3 regions of the Paenibacillus sp. HWE-109 genome follow, and region 1 is predicted to be linked to each of the others. Evidence: riboswitches for the same ligand, from Rfam matches in the RefSeq annotation. Region 1 holds a riboswitch; each other region holds the start of a gene.
What was found. A riboswitch is a leader RNA that binds a small molecule or an ion and turns the genes downstream of it on or off. The one in region 1 is predicted to bind cyclic di-GMP.
Positions count from the first base shown of each region.

Region 2: another riboswitch for cyclic di-GMP. It lies ahead of LOZ80_RS26945 (EAL domain-containing protein); the one in region 1 lies ahead of LOZ80_RS15295 (hypothetical protein).
Region 3: another riboswitch for cyclic di-GMP. It lies ahead of LOZ80_RS29860 (putative bifunctional diguanylate cyclase/phosphodiesterase); the one in region 1 lies ahead of LOZ80_RS15295 (hypothetical protein).

Region 1 covers NZ_CP091881.1:3,589,966-3,597,337, reverse strand. The annotation lists gene LOZ80_RS15315 (stalk domain-containing protein) at 1-351, shown strand, start outside; gene LOZ80_RS15310 (hypothetical protein) at 397-1,533, opposite strand; gene LOZ80_RS15305 (alpha/beta hydrolase family protein) at 1,699-2,532, shown strand; gene LOZ80_RS15300 (phosphoesterase) at 2,578-3,087, shown strand; cyclic di-GMP riboswitch class I at 3,312-3,397, shown strand; gene LOZ80_RS15295 (hypothetical protein) at 3,414-3,692, shown strand; gene LOZ80_RS15290 (hypothetical protein) at 4,027-4,281, shown strand; gene LOZ80_RS15285 (hypothetical protein) at 5,372-5,872, shown strand; gene LOZ80_RS15280 (hypothetical protein) at 6,685-7,059, shown strand; gene LOZ80_RS15275 (DHH family phosphoesterase) at 7,056-7,372, shown strand, end outside.
Region 2 covers NZ_CP091881.1:6,303,296-6,310,667, reverse strand. The annotation lists gene LOZ80_RS26975 (helix-turn-helix domain-containing protein) at 1-534, opposite strand, end outside; gene LOZ80_RS26970 (TVP38/TMEM64 family protein) at 746-1,414, shown strand; gene LOZ80_RS26965 (LLM class flavin-dependent oxidoreductase) at 1,598-2,608, shown strand; gene LOZ80_RS26960 (hypothetical protein) at 2,611-2,922, opposite strand; gene infC (translation initiation factor IF-3) at 2,998-3,483, shown strand; gene LOZ80_RS26950 (C39 family peptidase) at 3,520-4,305, opposite strand; cyclic di-GMP riboswitch class I at 4,460-4,545, shown strand; gene LOZ80_RS26945 (EAL domain-containing protein) at 4,626-6,980, shown strand; gene LOZ80_RS26940 (M48 family metallopeptidase) at 6,998-7,372, shown strand, end outside.
Region 3 covers NZ_CP091881.1:6,957,128-6,964,499, forward strand. The annotation lists gene LOZ80_RS29840 (ABC transporter permease) at 1-223, opposite strand, end outside; gene LOZ80_RS29845 (ABC transporter permease) at 225-1,304, opposite strand; gene LOZ80_RS29850 (ABC transporter ATP-binding protein) at 1,297-2,838, opposite strand; gene LOZ80_RS29855 (BMP family lipoprotein) at 2,971-4,044, opposite strand; gene LOZ80_RS29860 (putative bifunctional diguanylate cyclase/phosphodiesterase) at 4,302-5,840, opposite strand; cyclic di-GMP riboswitch class I at 5,923-6,011, opposite strand; gene ilvA (threonine ammonia-lyase IlvA) at 6,074-7,330, opposite strand.

The DNA.
Region 1 (7,372 bases):
TTCGTGCATTCACGCTTCCTGGCCGAAGTGTTCGGAGTAAGAGTCGCTTACGATGAGGCAACTCGGACAGTTAATCTTGTGTCTGGCGAAGCCACAGCCAAGACGTATTATGTGAACATCGAAGGCTTTGCATTTAAAGAAGGGGATCTGACGGTTGAAGCGGGATCAACCATTGTTTTCACCAATAAGGATAAAGTGAAGCATAACGCTGTTGCCGATAATGGCAGCTTCAAAACGAATCTGCTCGGCGCTGGGGAATCCGAAAGTATCACGTTGACAACCCCCGGGGAGTATACGTACTTCTGTGAACCGCATAAGAATTTTATGAAGGGTAAAATAACCGTTAAATAAACCAAAGCCCGGTCCCTCGTCTAGCGCAGAGGGACCGGGCTTTGGTTATTGCATGACCGTGCTGCGGATATACCAGCGCGCATCCAGCGAGGCTCTTTCGAGGCGAAAGAGCACGCGTCTGTTCACGACCGCGGAGGCGCGTTCCGGCGTAGCCGTCACGCTGACCGCGGTCTCGAGCTGCAGGAGCTGGCTTACGTCCAGCTCCGGGAACTTGGACAGGCGGCGCATGCTGCGCACGTGCACCGCCTGTTCTTGCCCTGTGGTGACCTGCAGCAGCTGCAGGTCACCTTGGTTCGCTGCGCTGATCCATACGTCGATCAGCGCCCAGGGCGAGAGCTTGCTGACGTAAGGGATCAGCAAGCCGGCTGCCCGGTGCACCATGACTTGGTGCGCCGGGTCCATAGAGCGGGAACCATGCGTCACGCTCCCGAGGAAGTGAATGCAGAAATGACCGTCGAAGTCATTTCCGGGAATACCATCTCCGCCATGCGGCATGCCATGCATGGAGCCAGCCAACGTGCGGCCGTTCAGCTTCACGAGGACCGCTCGGCGGTCCCAGCTCCAGGTGCCGCCGTAGATGGTTTTGAGCGTCGCAGAGTCTTCTTTGGTCAGCGGCTGAACATCCGCGTGATGGGAACCAGCACGACGCTGTCCTTCAAAGCTAAGACCGCTTTCCACATCGACAATCGTGAATTTACTATATTTCGGGAGAATTAAACTGGCTTCCTCCCAAGGCAGCAATTCGCCGTAATGTTTGGCTCTAAGATCTTGAACTTGTGCACGCAGAACTTCTTGTACATGGGCTGACAGTTCCAAAAAGGAACCAGCTGTGGGGTCCACTACTTCTCCATTCAGAGTGACGCCAAAACTTTGCGTCTGACCTTTATTGTCATAGGTAAGCGTCGTATCCAGCAGTAAGGAGTCAGAGAATGCTACCCCTAATCTGCGATCGTCAAGCTCTTTTTTTAATTTTTTATCCGTAAACATGACTTCGGTTTGATAAGCTGCACTTGCTGAAGATTTGACAATCAACCGAAAGTTGTTAGTGTCTGCTGCACTTTGATCTGTTGGCTCCATGCCCTTCACATAGGGTCTGCCAATCATAAAATTGGAAATGAACAAAATGAACAACAGCATGCAGATTACTTTGGAAAGCAAGCTGTTTGCTCGGTTGTGATACATAGGTTAACGTCCTCCTGCGTGGATTTATTTGAGCGCTGTAGTCAGTTTTTACTAAATCCTTAGAAATTATAATCATTAATCTGGTTTAGGCTGCTTTAGAATAATTGTGTTAAACTAGCAATAGCTAAGGTTGTTTTGAACAAATATGGAAAGTGAGGAAGACAGATGGGAAGCAGAGCAGGTCAATCATTCGAAATCCAACTTGAGCAGGATCGCATAGTGCGGGGGGATTGGTATACAGCGGAATCACAACCCTCGAAAGGTACCCTGATCATTTGTCATGGCTATAAAGGCTTTAAAGATTGGGGCATGTTTCCGTATTCAGCGCAATCCTTGGCAAAGGATGTCGATGTTGTCGCTATCAATTTTTCGCACAACGGAGTCGGAGCAGATTTGCTAACATTCTCAGAACTTGAGAAGTTTGCGAAAGCTACTTATTCGCGCGATCTAGAAGATTTGGAAGCCGTAGTAAATTATATTTACCAAAGAGATAAAATCGCGTCAAAGCAGCCAATTCTTCTGTTGGGACACAGCAGGGGGGCTGCGGTTTGTCTGATTTATGCCTTAGATCATCCAGCTCAAATTGCGGGTGTAATTAGTTGGAATGGCATTGCTAATGTCGATCTGTTCACCGAGGAAAATAAAGCGGAAATGCGCGAAACGGGACGCGCGTATACGTTGAATGGACGAACTAAGCAAAATATGCCGCTAGATTTGGAAATACTAGTGGATATGGAACGAAATCAGGAGCGATTGGATATCATTAGCAGAATTAGCGGTATTGCTTGCCCTGTCTCACTGGTCCAAGGCACAGAAGATGGGGAGCGAGGCATTAAGGGGTCCACTCAGTTAGTGCAGCAAAATCCTGCTATTAAGTGGCTTCGCATTCCTGCTGGAAATCATACCTTCGGATCCGTTCATCCCTTCCAAGGTGAGACGGCGCCAATGAAAGAAGCTATTCGCGTTACGCTTGAGAGCATTCGCGAAATGCTTGGATAGCTGTTTTTGTTGAATGAACTAATTAAATCGAGGAGGCGGATGTCCATGTCCCAAACTTTTTTCATATCCGACCACCATTTTGGTCATAAATTGATTATTGATTTTGAAAATCGCCCTTTCGTCGATACCGAGGAAATGAATGCAAGCATGATTGCCAAATGGAATCAAGTTGTGAACAAAGAGGACACGGTATTCCATCTGGGGGATTTCTCCTTTCTCAACAAAGAGAAGACCCAAGCAATCGTTTCGCAACTCAACGGCTACAAAATCCTCATCCTAGGCAACCATGACCGGGGAAGGTCCAGGACGTGGTGGCTCGATGCCGGTTTTGATGAAGTGAGCGATTATCCGATCATTTATAAAAACTTTTTTTTCCTGTCTCACGAACCCATGTACATGAACAAACAGATGCCATACGTCAATGTCCATGGCCACATTCACGGGCAGAAATACGAGGGACTTCATTATTATAATGTGAGTGTGGAACAACTGGATTACACACCGGTTTCTTTTGAGCAGATTCGTGATGCGGTTGTGGTGAATGAGGAGCAATAAGGAGATAGAGCAAACTGTGGCCGAATTGGCCACGTTTTTTTTGTTTGTTGAACAAAAAAACGTTAATTCACAAGGGTTTTCTAAAGCAAGATGACTGTTTTGGGATTGTCATATAGCCTAAGCTGAAGCTACTCTTTTACAGTAAGTTTTTAAGTAACTGCTACTTTAGAACTAGACATAATTAACCAATTCATGTAGACTGAAATTTAATGTTAAGCAGTTAGTGCTCGACAAGGCAAACCTATTGAAAAGTAGGGACGCAAAACTAAAGGGGCTTAGTGCAAAAGCACTGTGCTAGCCAGTTATCGAAAGCGGAGGCGACAATTTTGGCGACTAAAATCAAATATATTGCTGTGGTAGAATATAATGATCGTTTAACGAAAACTTTTAAAGAGATACCTTTTTTTTGTGATGTAGACAAAAATCCAAGCATCGGTGATTTCGTTAAATTATTTCAGGATGAGGGACTTGAAATGGAAATCGTGGATTTTGCTGATATGATTTTTCAACCAATTGATAAAGCTTCAACTAAAATTGCATTTGCAAAAATCAATAGGACATTTAAAGACTATACCCACAATGATATAAAGCGAAGAAGAAATTAAAATAAAATTCTAATATTTATGTATCTCGGACTTGTTGAAATGTAGCGCCAAAAATCTCTTTTTATTGTTTAGGAACACTTTGAATGTTTTGTAGTTATTTTTCAAATTGATCAGTGAGAAAAACCTTGAAGAAGACTTCAAGGTTTTCTTTATTATGACCTCTAATAAAAAGATATAGACCTTACATACCGACTAGTATACCAAAGGAGACTGCTGTTAATTTCGGAAAACTGCTTTTCAGTAATGAATCGAGTTAAATTTATTGCCATGTTTATAGGTCGGTTCTTGCTAGGTATTTTATAATTAAAACTAACAAAGCTAGGGAGTTGAGAAGATGGAAAATATGCAGCTTAATCGAATTGAGGAAATGTTGGGTACATTAATTAAGATGGTTGGGGAAAACAATGGCAGTTTGAAATCATTAGAGGATAAATCAGATAACGTTGAGAAAAATATTAAGGAAACCAAGGATAACGTAAAGGGACTTATTGAAGGGCAAGAAAGACAAGATCGCATTCTTGAAATGCTTTCAGTTAAATCCATTGAAACGGACTCATACATAAGAGATTTTAAACGGAAATTGCAGTGAAGCTCACTCAGCAAATTGGAGTGGGCTTTATTTATTTGCAAAGCAAAAGAAATGTGAAAACCGCTATTGATCAGAAAAATGCATTCTTGACCAAATATTGACCACGGAACCGAATTTGGCACTCATTCATGGATCAATAGTTCTCTAAACATGAAATAAACCCTTACAACGTAAGGGTTTCTCTGGATGACCTGTAGTGGGCTCGAACCACTGACCCCTACCCTGTCAACTTACGGATGGACTTCATTTGGCTCAACGCTTGTCCATTCAGTAGTCCAAACGTCAGTCCGAACACTACTAAATCAACGTATGTTGAAACGGGTGGTCAACATAACTCATCACGATCTCTTATTCGATTACTACTATTATAACCGTAGGAGCGGAATCTAACAATGTTTTTGACCCGTACCCTGCGTTAAATAGTTTCCCATTTAAGCGCGCGATTCGTTATTAACGAGTTGTCGCGCTTAATTTTTTGCGTTTTTGTGCGAGATTAATCGGAGTATTCGTACAATGCAGTATAGAAACGAAAATAAATCTTTCCCCAAAACTGTACGACATTCGATCAGCGTACATAGAGGAAGTATAAGTGGAAAACGAAGGAGGTAACGGTAACATGTCGAAGGCGGGCGTTAGTAAACGAAGTAGTAGCGTCGGGGCAATCGTTGAGGTAAAAAAGCGACGGAAACACGTTGAGTTGACTAAGTTGCTTATGTATAGAATCGCGGATAGGCAGGCGGAGGAAGTTGACGCGAAGGAGTGTACGAAGTGCTTCGTTGTGAAGGTGTTGGTGGAGTATCACGTAGCTTCACGGAATCCCACAGGGAGAAAACCTCATTGTAAGGAGTGTATCAAGGAAATAAGTCAACTTAGGTACGGCCAACGAAGGGAACAAATTCAAGAAATTAATCGTCGTTGGAGAGAGGGGAATCAAGATCGTATGAGAAAAGCACGCAAAAAATGGCGTGTAGAAAACGCGCTCTATCAGAGAGAATTATCCAATAACTGGAGGCTTAATAATTTAGAGCGATGTTCTCTCAATAAACAAAGTTGGGAGAGGCGGAACCGATTCAAATGTGCAGTGCAAAGATTGAAGTACAGAACATTAAAGAAATGTTTGACACTACAGTGGTCAGATGAAATACGCAGAGACATGAAAGATATGTTTGGTACTTTGTGCGCACTTACACAAAGAATATCTCGATTAGACGACGATCATTTTATCGCCATCGCAACCGGTCACGGGGGTACCTACTTAGGAAATATCATCCCGCTGTCGCAAAGTGTAAATTGCTCCAAAAACGACGCTAACCCCTTCGAATGGATACGCACGCGCACCGATATCGACGCCAATCGATTCGCAGACGTAGTCGCGTATCTCGCGGACTTAAACGGACTCACCTTCGATGAATATAGGCAGTTTGTCGACTGGTGTTACGCTAATTCACGCACAATTGACGAAATCAAACGCGATAATGAACGCTATGGTTACGTTGTCTCATCGCTTGAACTTTGGCGCGAATCAACGGGAATCGCGTTCCCAATTCGTATTGACTTCGGTAATCACGAACGAAAGGAGGCCGCCTCATGAGCGCTAAAGTACTCGATTTCGCCGCGTGTCCACCACGCATATTCCTCGAACTCGCCGAGCTATCACGTGGTAACGAACGCGTCCGCCGCGTTTGGCTGCGTCGATATCTGAGTTTCACCGTTTAACTTAAAGGCCGTTTACAGCGTTCAAATAACGTAAATACGCTTCATTGTACGTAATATCGTATACTTGAATGCCGTTTTAGGCGTCTCGGATGACGCTAAAAAACATATCTTATTTTGCTACTGTAGTCATACGATCCTGCTACGCACTCAATCGATTAACGCAAGCAATTCGAAAAATACCGCTATTACGTTTCGCCTTCGTTTTACCGTCAAATTAGCGCGTTTAACATTACGGATGATAAAATGTTCCAACTCGCTACCAAAACGCCTAATTTCGCGCAAATTCCACGGTAAAGTCACGGCGGGGATTCGGTGGCTACGGTAGGACTTGCGAAACTGGTGGCCCGTGCTGTCCGTTTGGTTGGGTTTTCTTACGAAACCCTTTGCGCGATAAGGTCTATGTTTAATTGATTCGCTACGGAACGGGTTTATCCGTGGCGAAACGATATGAACGTAGTGAATATCGTTAGATCTTAAGTACTTAGATCTTTATATATCTTTAAAGATCTTTATATACGCTCTTATAACGTTATTAACGTTCTCTATACGTTAACCCAACGTTAAGATCCCGCCAGCTTCCCGTGAAACCTACTCAATTTGGCTGCGGTTGATTGCGAACAAACATGTCCTATTTTGCTACTGTAATCACACAATCCTGCTGCGGCAGAAAACGAGGAGGCCCGCTATATGAAAACGTGGGAAATGTTACGCGATATTCGAGAAGGGGAAACGTACGAGGTCGCGAGTGGGCCGTTTGAAGGAAGCGCGGTTACTTTTACGGCGTACGCTAACTACGCGTCTAAAGCGTTAGTGTGGAATGATCCGCGTTTCTTCCAGGATGTTGAAACGTTCGTACCTACTACGGACATTCTCGCTAGTTACGAATGGCGCAAACGCCAGCAGCTCGTAGACTTCGCGACTGCATTCGCAGCGTACGAAAAGGGCGCGTGGATTAAATCGGAAGTAACCGGGGACCGCGGACTAAAGAAGGACGGCTGGCGAATAATATTTCGCGAAGATGAGATCCGCGGTAAATGGATAATTGAGGAGGCGCGAGCATGAGTCGGATTAAACTTTTTACACATACGGACTTAGACGGAGTAGGCTGCGCTATCGTTGCGCTCCACACATTCGGTGACCGCATAGACATTGAGTATTGCGATTATCATGACGTAAATCAGAAGATCGCGGATTTCCTGTCCGCAGGGATTACGGACAACTACGAATTTATCTACATCACGGACATAAGCGTTAACGAAGAAGTCGCGGATCGGTTATCGGAGTTTTCCGGAAAAGTGATGCTGTTAGACCACCATCCTACCGCGCTGTGGCTAAACAGATATAGCTGGGCTTTTGTTGAAACGGATTCTCCACA
Region 2 (7,372 bases), 2.7 Mb from region 1:
GACAACATTTTTGGTTGCTTGATCCGGGCTTGGAGCTGACGTCGGCCAATAGCTTAAATAGTGATAGCCGGTTAGAAGCTTAGAACGGACTTGATCCAAGCTCATACCTGGAAGAGGATATAGACTGGTGAAAAAGGTAGTGGCATCCGTTTTTAAATTCGGGGAAATAACGGTATCTTCATTACGCAAATAAATGTAGAAATCATCAACAAAAGGAGGGCCATTGCGTATCGTTTTTAGCGCGCGGACGGCTTCCTCATATTGGATATATTTTTCACTGTCTTTGAGTGTCCATAAGGTTTGAAGTTTCGGTTGGGTGGCAATTTGGATGCCAAGCTGTTCCAGTTCTTGCAAATTGCTGTCCACGACCTGACGAGCTTGTTCCAGCATAGCTAAATTCGAGCGGTTGGCGTTGTCCACCATGCTTTTCTCCATATTCGTATAGAGGACGAAGGTACCTGAAACAGGAATGAGCAAGATAAGAATATAGGACAGCCATAACGTCAAGAAGATGCTTTTGCGTCGCAGCAGCATGTGAAATTCCTCCAGTAGATGCGAAATAGGCAGATCGGCAAGGAATAAAGTGCGGAAAATAATGGACAGGAGATGGGAGCAGTTTATCATATCTGTTCTTCACCATCAATGGTTTCCTGCGTGTTGATATGTGCCACCAGATTTGTGTAAGATGGAAAGCATATACAGGGCTTCGAAGAAGTTACTTTGTTCGGTACAGAGGAGGGAAGCCATGGCGCGTTCGAAGTCGCTTTGGGTGCTGGTTGGCTGGTTTCTGGCCGCGGGAGCCGGACTGCTTATTATGAAATGGACCGGCGTTTGGGATGAACTGGATTTGGACGGCATCACCGAGTGGCTGCGAGAGCTAGGGCCTATCGGAGGTCTGCTATACATCATTGTCTATACGCTTCGTCCTTTGGTGCTGTTTCCTGCCACACCGTTAACCTTATATGGGGGTTATGTCTTCGGTGCCTTCTGGGGAACCATCTACGATATCATTGGAGCGGGAGCGGGTGCTCTGCTTTCCTTTTACATTACGCGCAGGTGGGGGCGCAATAGCTTCCAACGCATACTTAAAAGCAAAAAGCTGCAATCGTTTGATCAAAAGGCTGAGGAGAAAGGGTTCATGGTCGTTCTCTATATGCGGCTAATGCCTTTCTTTCCCTTCGATGGCATCAGTTATGGAGCGGGTTTATCGAAGATCCGTTTCTGGGATTATACCTGGGGCACCTTGATCGGCATCATTCCGGGCGCCGTGGTATACAACGTATTTGGCGCGTCCCTGCAAGAGATCGGGTCGGTAAAGTTTTATGCAGCGGTTGGCATGTATGCTCTGTTTGCGCTTATCCCTCTGCTATTCAAGAAGAAACAGCCGGGCGAGAAAGCGAAGGATGCAGCTTAAATAAAAATGCTGTCATAAAGCCAGTCGTCTGCCATACACTTTTAGTAAGCAACAAAGTGGGATGCAGGATACTGATGTATAAGTGTATAAAGGACAATGCCTTTAGGGGTTTGTCCTTTTTCTTTTGTTGGCTGTGCGTTGTATAATCAAGATCGGTAGATGATTTAGAAAGAAGGTATGGATGTGCTGAAGCTAAGTATCCTTGATCAATCACCGGTTTCGTCCGGATATACGCATAGCGATGCGCTGCAACAAACGATGGCGTTGGCGCAAGCTGCTGATCGTCTCGGCTACACCCGATTCTGGGCGTCGGAGCATCATAACTCCATGGGACTTGCAGGTTCATCGCCGGAAGTGCTGATCTCCAGCTTGGCTGCCCGTACGAGCCGCATCCGGTTTGGTTCCGGCGGCGTCCTGCTGCCGCATTACAGCGCCTACAAGGTCGCTGAGAACTTCCGCATGCTCGAAGCGCTGTATCCAGGCCGCATCGACCTTGGTATTGGGCGTGCGCCCGGAGGAACGCCCCATACGGCCAAAGCGCTGCGAGGTGTCAGCGCGGATCTGTTCGAGGGACTGGAGCGCTTCCCCGCACAAGTCACAGATCTTCTCGGGTTCCTCACCGACTCGGTGGAACCCGGGCATGTGTTCGAGGGCATCCGCGCCACCCCGTTGGTGGCCGGAGTGCCGCAGGTATGGCTGCTCGGCTCCACCGGGCAGAGCGGGGTGTACGCTTCGCAGGCAGGCGCAGCGTTCTGCTTCGCGCACTTCATTAACGGAGCGGGAGGGCAGCAAGCGGTGCGCAGCTACCGCAGCTCGTTCCGACCGTCCGCACTGAACGTCGTGCCGCAGGCGACGGTGTGCATTTATGTGCTGTGCGCCGAGACGCAGGCGGAGGCAGAAGGGCTTGCGGCTTCCCTCGATTTGCGCATTCTGCAAATGGAGAAAGGCGAATTCACCGGAGTGAAGTCGCCTGAAGAAGCCGCAGATTATGGATACTCGGATTGGGATCAAACCCGGGTTCGGGACAATCGGTCGCGCATGATCGTAGGCGACCCGGGGCATGTGAAGCAGCAGCTGCTGAGTTTAGCGGAAAGCTACCAAGTCGATGAAGTCATGATCGTTGCCGGCGGTTATCACTGGGAAACCAGACTGCGGACGATTGAGCTGCTGGCCGATGCTTTCAACATGCAGTAGCATCATTCCTGTCTTGTTCTCGGGCGTTTCTCTATTTCCTGTGTGACGATGAACGCGAGCTCCTCGTTGCCGAATAACGACAAGACACCCAGCACCGTATCGTCAGGGACTTCGCCGGCTTCTTCTCTAGGAACGGTCAGTTCAAGTGCTTTCTGCAAAGACTCATTGTTCGGCTGATCTGGATAAGCGCTATGATAAAGCGCGGCAGGATCCAGTTGGTGATTAATGCACCACTGAGCAAATACAAGAATCATCATATGCTCTTCACGCTTGTAATTTTCAATCATTTGCTCTTCTAATTCTTTGTTGTTCATAAGTATATATACAGCTCCTTAACCAGCCTCATATAGGGATGGGTTCATTATAGCGAAAGATTAGGTGTAATCACAATGATTAAGAATGAGAAAATCAAAGCATCCGAGGTTCATCTTACAGGACTGCATGGCGAAGATTTGGGCACGATGCCCACGAAGGAAGCCCTTGCTTTGGCGAAACAGCTCAAGGTGGATCTCATCTGCACATCCTTGATGAGCAGTCCGCCGCCTTGCAAGCTGATCGGTTCCGGCCAAGCCAAGCAAGAGGCGCTGCAGGAGAAACAGCAAGCCCGCAAAAAGGATCAGCCGCTCAAGGTCAAGGAACTGCGCCTAACGCCGCATATTGAGGACCACGACCTGGATACCAAAAGACAGCAAGCAGAACGAATCCTCAAAGCTGGAGACGCCGTCCTCCTTGTCGTGAAAATTTCCGGCAAAGAAGGGGCCAAAGCCAAGGAATTGCTTGAGAACCTGGTGAAAGATCTAAGCGCAAGCGGGCGTAAACAAACAGGCATTCAGTTAAGTGGCAAGCAGGCTGCGGTACAACTAGATCCGCTTTAAAAAAAGCATGGACAAGCTCAGATTCACTGAACTTGTTCATGCTTTTTTGTTGATGATGATGGCCTGCGAGCCCATCCGTTCCCACGCATATTTGAAATCTGCTAATGCGTAAGATTCCTGCCCGCCAGTCATAGGATCGTTCATATACGCAAAGTCAGCATCCCAACTAGTCAGGAGCAAGGCATGTTCCGGTTGATACCACTCAACAAGCTCGCCTTCTTCGTCCTGCCACTCCAGGTCCAGATAAGGAGCATCCATATGCTCGGTTGCCCAAACCATAGCGGGATTCCCGCCAGCGACGACGCTTAGCAAATTCTCAAATGAAGATTCGGAAATATCCTTCACCTGCCCAGGCAGCAACCCATCCATTAACTTGGCCATTGGTTTGTGATAAATCCCGTATCCCGCTTGATAAGGATCACCAACGAAGACATCTTTGGGATTGCCGCCAATAAAGGCGCCATCTTCATTTTCATAAGGCATGGGGCCTCTAGGCAGCTTGTCTGCCATCTCTTCTTTGGTAATAGGAAGTCCAGCCCAATTAAGCAGCATCGTTGCGGCTACCGCCTCACAGCCATTCGGAAGCTCAGGCAGCTGGGAAAGAGCAGGGATGATCCCGTGGTCTTCTGCTTCTTCGGGAGTGGGCGTAGGGAGGATGCTTGGTGTAGGTTGCATGACGGAGTGGATATCTGTTCGTACTTCGATTTGAGGCTCAATTGCTGCTACAGCCGATGTATGCTCAGTCGCGGGTGAGGTCATCTTGGCATAAGCGATATCAAAGATGGAGAAAAGCACAAGAAAAGTAAATAACCATTTTTTCATCGTTGTTTCACTTCCGAATTCATCGTTCTTTCCATTACACCATGTGAAACTTGTAAAAGCAATCCTGTCCACTGACATTGACGAAAAATACGTTCGCATGATATAAAATAAATAGGAATAAAGTCCCAGAACTAATGAAAAGAATATTCCGTAAAAGAGATAAGGGCAAACTTGATGAAAGTCAAGGACGCAAAGCTAGAGGGGCTACTCGATTTTGTCGAATGCCAGCCAGTTTCCGCTTTTAGGTGATCAAGAAACCTTCAAGCAAGGTTTCTTTTTTTGTTGGATGGAAAAGTACGAAATGATGAGGAGCCTTCTCCATGCTAATAGTTGTGATATCCGCATTGCTTTATGCTATACCCATGTTGCTCTTGATTCGTATGGCGTTGGAAGTATACAGGCGGAATCGGTACAGTTCGCTGAATAAGATAGCGGCGATCAGCTTTCTAGTAGCGATTATTCCTTATATAGGGAACTTTCTAATCAGTTGGGTACCAGCTTCCTATACCTATCCGATTGTGCTAGGATTCATGGACTTTCCCTCCTTTTTTCTGATGTGTTTTATGGTTCATTTCTCTTTAAGGCTAACAGGCAGATTCCGAAGAATGTCGAAAATCTCAGTATTTTTGTTATGTTATGGGTCTTTAGTACCAAGTGTTGTTTTGCTGCTGCCGCTTTCCTGGTTTTCCGTCGACCTTATTCATCAGGGTCCCTGGGAAATAGATATATGGAGCCGTGGTCTTCAATTTCTAACTTTAGGTACAAGCGTATATGCGATGTCCATTTGCCTGATGTTGCTCCTAGTTGGTTTCCGGTATGTAAAACGGTATGATTTACAATTAAAACGCAAACAAATCCGCATCATGTGCATTGGCTATGTAATGACTTATTTCTGGGGCGTATTTTTTTCAGTCTTTGATGAAGCACATGACCTCTTGAACACGATTAATTATCCGGATCTTGCGATGCTCTCTATGCTTTGGTTTGGTTACTTTCTGCGTTATGCGATAATGAAATACGATTTCTTGCCTTCTATTAATCAAACGTATCAGATGCTGTATGATCTTTCCCCAGTCTCCATTATCGTGGTGAATCAGGAGGGGATTATTGTGGATTTAAATCCTCAAGCGGCGCAGCTACTGGAATATTTACCGAATGAACTAATGCTGGAGCCTATTGGAAAGTTCGTTGGAGAAGAGAATACGATGAGCGGAGGGGCGTATTACCAAACACTGCCTGTGGAATGTTCCGTCATTACAAGGACCGGCAAGGTGAAATCGGTAAAAACAGAGAGCCATGATATGATTTGGCGAGGAGACCCACTGCATTATGTGCTTCTGACGGAAATCAAAAAAGATGTTGCAGCGGAAGATAAAGTTCAATATCTGGTTGAACATGATGCTCATACCGGACTCTTGAACCGAGGTTCCTTTCTAGATCATTTGGAAAATTATTTGGTCAATGACAGTTTTCAGGCCTTCGCCGTCATCTTGGTCGATATGGATAAGTTCAAACAAGTGGATGCTGCGCTTGGTATCGGTGCAGGTGATTCGCTGCTAAAGCAAATAGCTGATTTGCTAAAGCAAACAGCACCGCGACGTGCGCTAGTATCACGAATAGGCGAAGACGAGTTCGCTCTAATCGTTCCTGCAATAAGTGACCAGCAAGAACTGGAGTCACTTGCTCAAAGCCTATTGGATGTATGCAACCATCTATTCGTTTTTGATGGCAAAGACCTTGTTGTTACCGCAAGCATGGGGATATGCCTGTCGCCGCTTCATAGCAAACACGCTGAAGATCTGATGAAGTATGCAGATATGGCGATGTACGAAGCAAGAAGCAAAGGGCCCGGTGATTTCGTTATCTATGAACCCTCCCTTCGGCAAGTTGAGCAGCATCGCTATCTGCATAGTCTGGGCATCAAAAAAGGCATTGATGAAGAGGAGTTCGTACTTCACTATCAGCCTCTCATTGAAATGCAGACAGGTTATATTATCGGGGCTGAGGCGTTGATACGCTGGGTAAGACCAGGCATTGGTTTCCTGCCTCCTGATGCTTTCATGCTTGCTGCTGAAGATGACGGGAGCATTTTGGAAATCGGCTACTGGGTGTTGAACAGAGTCTGTGAACAGCTGAAAGTCTGGGAGCAGGAAGGATTGTCCACATTACCAGTCTCTGTGAATTTATCGACGCGGCAATTTTTGGATCCCCATTTTCTGGACAGGCTAGCTGAGGTGCTTGAACGAACGAACGTACGACCTGCTCACCTTTGTTTGGAGATCAAAGAGCAAACTGCGCTGCTTGACGTCTACCTAACATGTCAAATTTTCGAAAAAATTCAGGAATATGGGGTCAAGCTTAACATCGATGATGTGGGATCCGGCTTTCCCTCCGTATTCTTGCTGCATAAGCTGCCTTTCGATGCTGTAAAACTGGATCCAACGTTCCTCCGGGATATGTTGAAGAGTGAAATGGATCAAGCTACTATACATAGATGGATTGCCTTGTCGCATAGTCTAGGGAAAAGAGTCGTTGCCAAGGGTGTGGAGGAATTCGAACAGTGGGAGCTGTTATCTCAACTAGGCTGTGATGAAATTCAAGGCTATTTCTTAAGCAAACCGCTGGATGCCGGGAATATTGTCCGATTCATGAACCAAAAGCTGGCAAGTGTCTAACTTGGTGGAGGTAGCGAATGAAACGTCTGTATGTAGGGATAATCGGGGTTTTTGGTGTCTATGTGTTAACTTTTGTTGTGTATTTGTTAAAAGGGGATTTATTTCATATTCCGCATGAAATGGTAGGCACGTTGGCAGATCCGCATACCTTCATGACGAACGAAGAAATCGCAAAGGCAGAATCGTTATCCCGGATACGCTCACTAGCTTACTTTGTAAGTTCTCCACTGCAAATCGGGTTAACGCTCGTTCTGCTCGGTGCAGCGGTTAGATTCCGCAATGGCGTGGAAAAGCTGTTCAGAGCATCATTTCTGCAAATGGCTGCTTTTGTTCTTTTGTTCAGTCTCCTTCTGGACGTGCTCTTCCTTCCGGTAGATATCTTCCTGTACCGA
Region 3 (7,372 bases), 3.4 Mb from region 1:
ACCAAATCCCCATGTTGGCTTCTTCCGCATAGTAGGCACCCACCGCTGAAGCGAAAGCCCCTGAGACCATAAGGCCTTCGATCCCAATATTGACAACCCCTGAACGTTCCGAGAAGATACCACCCAAGGCTCCGAAAATGAGTGCGGTCGAGTAGACAAGCGTCGTGTTGATCAGTTCACTAAATTTCGAGAAAAACGCGTTAAGCATCGTGAGCAGGTCCATATTACGAAGCCCTCTCTTTCTTGCGTTTGCTATAGAACGGGATCAGTACCCATTTCACAATCCCTTGTGTGGCTACGAAGAAAATGACCGAACCGATGACGATCCGGATAATTTCCGGCGGAACATCGGCACCGAAGCTCATCCCTGCCGAGCCATAGGACAATCCGCCGAATAAGGCTGCTCCTAGAACAATCCCAAGCGGATTGTTGGCTCCTAACAAGGATACCGCAATACCATCAAAGCCATACCCCGGCGAACCCGCAGCAATGACTTGATAGTGGAACACGCCGAGAACCTCGAATACGCCGCCTAAACCGGCAAAAATACCGGAAATAAACATCGCTTTAATAATGTTACGGTTCACGTTCATGCCCGCATATTTCGCCGCATCCATATTATGACCAACAGCGCGAAGCTCATAACCTTGCTTCGTCTTCCAGAGGATAATATAGAACGCTACGGCTGCGAGTATCGCAATCACAGTACCCCAGTGCATTCTCGCATGATTCATAAGATCCGACAACCCGGCAAGACTCAGCGACGCGGAATCTTGAATCATATAAGAGCGCTGCTGCTTTGGCTCCAACAGAAACTGGTTGATAATGTAATTGGATAGAAACAACGCAATCCAGTTCAACATGATCGTTGTAATTACTTCATTAACGCCACGTTTGGCTTTCAGATAGCCTGCGATGGCTCCCCACAGTCCGCCGACTAAAGCACCGACGATTACGGCTAATGGTGCGTGGACAATCCACGGAAGTCCATGTATTTTCACGCCGATAAAGGTAGCCCCTGTCATCCCCATGATGAATTGGCCTTCTGCACCGATATTAAATAAGCCTGTCCGGAAGGCAAATGCCACGGATAATCCCGTTAAAATTAAGGGTGTAATCGCGCGAATCGATTCGCCAATATCATACGAATTACCGAAGATTCGTGAAAATAACGCGCTGTAAGCAGCGATTGGATTATAGCCGCCTACCAGCATTACGAGTGCTCCGAATATTAGCCCCAGTATAATCGCCACGATTGGATTCACCGCTGATTCACTTGTCAAAATGCGAGCAACTTTATTCATGAGCAGCCCCTTTCTCTGTGCGCTTGCTGCCAGCCATGAGCAACCCGATTTCTTGGTCGTTCGTCTCTTGCGGCAGCACTTCTCCCACAATTTGTCCTTCGTAGATAACGGCAATCCGGTCGGAGACATTCATAATTTCATCCAGCTCAAAAGAGATTAGCAGCACGGCTTTGCCTTTATTCCGCTGCTCGATCAACTGCTGATGCACGAATTCAATTGCCCCCACATCCAAGCCCCGCGTCGGCTGAGCGGCAATCAGCAGATTGGGATTCTTGTGTATTTCCCGAGCAATAATCGCCTTCTGTTGGTTGCCTCCCGACAAGGAGCGCGCTTTATTATAAATACTCGGCGTTCTGACGTCGAATTGCTTAATCAACGCTTCCGCATGGCGATCAATCGCCTCATAATTGAGGAAGCCTGCCTTATTATAGGCCGGGTGGAAATACGTTTCCAAGACCATATTTTCGCTCATGCTAAAATCTAGAACGAGTCCATGCTTGTGACGATCCTCCGGAATATGCGATAACCCCGCTTCAGAAATTTGTCTTGGCGTATGGTTGGTGATATCGCTGCCAAGCAGCAGAACATGTCCGCTATCAACAGCCCGCAGACCCGTGAGAGCTTCAATCAATTCGCTTTGACCGTTGCCGTCAACGCCAGCAATACCGAGAATCTCTCCGGCTTTCACCTCAAAATTAATCCCCTTGAGAGCTGGCAGCCCTTGCTGATTGCGCGAAACTAAATCCTGCACTTGAAGCACAGGCTGTCCAAGTTTCACTTCCGCTTTATTCACCTTGAAGGTAACATCGCGCCCGACCATCTTCTCAGCGAGAATTTGCGGATTGGTATTCGCGCACACCAAGGAGTCAATCACCTTGCCCCGACGAATAATCGTCACGGTATCCGCAATCTCCATGATTTCTTTGAGCTTATGTGTAATGAGAATGATGGACTTGCCCTCTGTGACCAGATTGCGCATGATAACCATCAATTCACTGATTTCTTGCGGCGTTAGTACAGCTGTTGGTTCATCAAAAATGAGAATATCGGCACCGCGATACAGCGTTTTCAATATTTCGACGCGCTGCTGCATACCGACGGAAATATCTTCGATTCTCGCTTTAGGATCAACACGCAATCCATATTGCTCCGATAACTTGCGAACTTTATCTTGCGCGGTCTTATAGTCAATATTCGACCCTTTTTTAGGCTCCATGCCCAAAATAATGTTTTCTGTTACCGTAAAAGGTTGTACCAGCTTGAAATGCTGATGCACCATACCGATCCCGAGCTCGATCGCCCGATTCGGACTGTCAATAAACACTTCTTGGCCCTGCACTTTAATAAAGCCTTCGTCCGGCTGATACAGACCGAACAATATATTCATCAGCGTGGATTTCCCCGCGCCGTTCTCGCCAAGGAGAGCATGAATCTCACCTTTTTGGAGTTTTAAGCTAATGGCGTCATTCGCCACAATACCCGGAAATCGCTTCGTAATGTTGCTTAATTCAACGACAGGCACTACTTCACTCATGAGATCACCCTAAGGATCAATTTTGTATTTCCTTAAAACTAAAGAACAAGGCTAGTTAAGATAACCAGCCTTGTTTGAACAAAAGTACATCTATCGTTCGTAACCACGACGCCATGAATATCTGGGCAGCTATTAAGGTTTCTCAGGAACTTTGATTTCGCCGCTAATGATTTTCGCTTTGTACTCGTCTACTTTTTTCAAGATATCAGCAGAAACATTTTTCTTGGAAGTTTCAGGAAGGCCTACGCCATCATCTTTCAGACCCAATACAACGACTTTACCACCTTGGAATTTGTTGTCGATTACGTCTTTGGAAACACGAGTTACCGCGTTGTCAACACGTTTCAACATCGAAGTCAATGTCACTTCGTCACCGAATTCAAGGGATTGGTCTTTATCGACACCGATAACCCATACTTTTTTACCGTTTTTGGAACGGTCTTTGGCTTCGTTGAATACACCGTTACCTGTTGAACCAGACGCGTGGAAAATGATATCAGCGCCGTCGTTGTAGATCGTTGCCGCTGCTGCTTTACCAAGGTCAGGCTTATCGAATGCGCCTGTGTAGTTGATTTTCACTGTTGCATTCGGGTTAACAGCTTTAACACCAGCAACGAAACCAGCTTCAAAACGTTTGATAACCGGGATGTCCACGCCGCCAACGAAACCGATTTTGTTCGTTTTTGTTGTAAGACCTGCAACTACACCTACCAAGTAAGATCCCTCTTGCTCAGAGAAAGTAACGGATTCTACGTTAGGAGCTTCTACTACATTATCGATGATCGCTAATTTCGCGTTCGGGTTTTGAGTAGCTACCGTTTTCAGCGCATCACCCATCAAGAAGCCAATCCCCCAAGTCAGGTTGTAGCCGTCTTTCACGAACTGGTTTAAGTTAGGCGTGTAATCAGCATCGCTTTTACTTTCCAAGTTTTTCACTTTAGCGCCAGTTTGTTTCTCAAGAGCTTTCAAACCTTCCCAAGCGCTTTGGTTAAATGATTTATCATTGACGCCGCCAATATCCGTAACCATTCCGATCTTGACATCTTTACCGCTGTTGTTGCTTGGTGCTGCGGATGCTGTTGCTGCTGCACTAGCAGCCGGAGTTGCGGATGCTGCGGGTTTCGTTTCTTCTTTTTTGGCACAACCAGATAGAGCCAACGCGGAGACAGTTACGGCCATAAGCGCTGTGGAAAGTACTTTTTTCATCAATGTTACCCCCAAAAAATAAATTTTAATTTCTACCTTGGACCCCGTAGGTTAGGTTGACCAGAACTAGTCAAAATATGTAAGACTGGCTATATTCGAGTGTATCATGTTGAAAGCAGACTGGAAAGCAGATCACCCTAAAATACGCATAATTCGTGATGTCAAACAAGTTGACATGTCCTATTTTGTAACCAGCCACAACTTAGGCTCCAAGCCCCAATTATTTATTATACTACCGCCGGTCAATAAAATCTAGATCACCCCATCTTAAATTTATCGGTCAAAAGGCTCAGAAATTGGTCGGGATTCAGCGGATTGCTGAACAGCTCTCCTTGAACCTCCGTACATTGCAAGAACTTCAGGTATTCCAGTTGTTCCTTGGTTTCTACACCTTTGGCAATCAAATTAAGTCCCAAACGGTGAGCCATGCGAATAATAGCTGCCGCCAACAATTGGTTCTCATCATCATCGACCAAATCCCGCACCAATGTGCTGTCGAGTTTCACGCTATCCAGCGGCATTCCCTCCAGTCCACTCCTCGTGAACAGCCCCGTGCACAAATCATCCATAGCAATGCGCACACCGATTTTCTTAAGTTGAATCAGCCTTTCACTAGCTTCCTGCACATTAGATGAGGTAATACTTTCGGTCAAATCCAGCTCTATCAGATCAGGTTCTATGCCCGTTTCTTTCAAAACACCAGCAATCTCTTCGATGAAGTGGTCATCTCTAAACTGCGAGGCCGTGATCGCGATTGTCATCCGCAAGGAGGGGAAGCCGCTCTCCCGCCATGCGCGCAGTTGATGACACGCTGTGCGAACAGCCCATTTGCCTATCGGCACCATGAAACCCATTTCCTCAGCCGCCTTAGACCAGCCTCCATAAGTCGTAGCCGCACTGTCTGCTTTACTCCAATGAAGGCTCGCTTCCATTCCAATTAATTGTTGATTCGTAATCGCATATTGCGGCTGATAAAGCAGTTCGAATTGCTCATGCTCCAAAGCCTGCCTAAGCTCCGACTCCAGATGAGCCTTGCTCTTCACCATGGCATCAATCTCCGATGCGTAGAACTGGAATTGATTGCTTCCTCGCTTCTTGGCCTTGTACATGGCTTCATCCGCATGTTCGAGCAACTGCTCCGCCACAGTTCCATCTAAGGGGTATAAAGCAATCCCCATGCTGGCCGTAATCACAACCGGCTTTCCTCCAAGGATGAAAGGCTCTTCCAGAGCTGATTGAATACGGGCAGCCACGAACCTCACATCCTCCGGTTTCGCAAAGGATTCCAAGAGAATGGCGAATTCGTCTCCCCCCTGCCGGTATACCGTATCCGATCCCCGCAAGCAGCCCAGCAGGCGCTCAGCGGCAAGTCGAATGAGACGATCGCCATAGGCATGACCTAACGAATCATTCACTTCCTTGAACCTGTCCATATCCAGGAACATAACAGCAGTCAACTGTTCATTGCGCTTCGCATGCAGAAGAGCCCGCTCCAATCGATCATCGAATAATCGACGATTAGGCAGTCCGGTCAACGTATCATGGTAAGCCAAAAAAGCCAATTGCTCACTCTTCTCATCCTGTGCACGACGCGTCAGGCGAAGATGACGCAGGCAAAGAGCAATCATGAAGCCGATTACAAATTGAATCAACACGCTAAGGAGAATATAAGCCCCTGGGGAGAAGGATGCGGTTACAAGCACGTTGGCCGCCAACAATAGGAAGCCGAGCACGCCAACATACACGACTGCTTTTGCTCTCACATGCTGTTTCCACTTATCCAGATCGACTTTCACGCGATTCCTCCGTTCTCATATGAAAAAAGGCTATTCCAAATTGGAATAGCCGTAGGTGTACCTGTTAGGTAAACTTCAACCTGTCGGTAGTTCAGCCATCCTCGCTGCATCTGCAACCTTAGACCTGTAACTTTGCGTCCTTACCTTTCGATAAGTTTGCCTTTATCATCGTATAGGTAATAAATGGGACTAAATAACTATATCATATTCCATTTGCCTTTGGCTAATTTTTCTTAGATCAGCAAGTTAAATAACTTAGGATCTTTATTGATCTCAATATAGCCGTAATCTTTGCTGGAGAGGCGCTCAATCAAACCGTCATAATCGTCCTTATTTTTAAGCTCAATACCGACTAAGGCAGGTGCATCATCCCGATTGTTCTTCTTCGTATATTCGAAACGGGTAATATCATCGGTAGGTCCTAGGACTTCCTCCAGAAATTCACGCAAGGCGCCTGCACGCTGCGGGAAATTCAGAATAAAGTAGTGCTTCAAGCCCTCGTAGATCAATGATCTTTCCTTGATCTGCTGCATGCGGTCAATATCATTGTTGCCTCCGCTTATGATGCAGACGACATGCTTGCCGCGGATTTGATCCCGGTAAGCATCCAGAGCTGCAACAGGCAGCGCTCCTGCCGGCTCAATTACAATCGCATTGTTATTGTACAGCTCCAGAATGGTCGTGCACTCCTTGCCAGAAGGGATAATCACGATATCCTCGAGCTTGTCTTTGCAAATCTCAAACGTTAATTGGCCGACCTGCTTGACTGCCGCGCCATCCACAAATTTCTCTATCGTGGACAGTGTCACGACCTTCCCTTGCTGCAGCGATTCCGTCATGCTAGCCGCACCCTCCGGCTCTACACCGATAATCCGCGTCCGTGGGGACACACTGTCCACATAAGTGGCTACGCCCGCTACAAGGCCGCCTCCGCCAATCGTCGCGAAGATATAGTCCGGCGTATCGGACATTTGATTCATAATCTCCAAGCCTACCGTGCCTTGTCCGGCAATCGTACGCACATCATCGAACGGATGAATAAACACTTTATTCTCTTGTTCGCAGTAAGCCTTGGCTTGTGTGGAAGAATCATCGAACGAATCCCCTGTCAGAATGACTTCAACAAAGGAGCCGCCGAATAGCTTAACCTGAGAAATCTTCTGTCTTGGCGTTGTCGTCGGCATGAAGATCTTACCCTGGATGCCAAGCTGCTTACAGGAATACGCCACGCCTTGCGCGTGATTGCCTGCGCTCGCACACACAACCCCGGCCTCGCGTTCCTCCGCCGTTAAGCTTTGAATCACGTTGTACGCTCCGCGAATTTTGAAAGAGCGAACCATCTGCATATCTTCACGTTTGAGATAAACGTTGCATTCATACAAGTTGGAGAGCAGCTCATTGCGTTGCAAAGGGGATGGTTCAATCACCTTGCTGAGCACATGATTGGCCCTAATAATATCTTCCAAACCTACTTTTCCGGAAACAACCATTCTCTTCTACTCCCTTTCTCACCAGTTCATTAAATAAAGTTT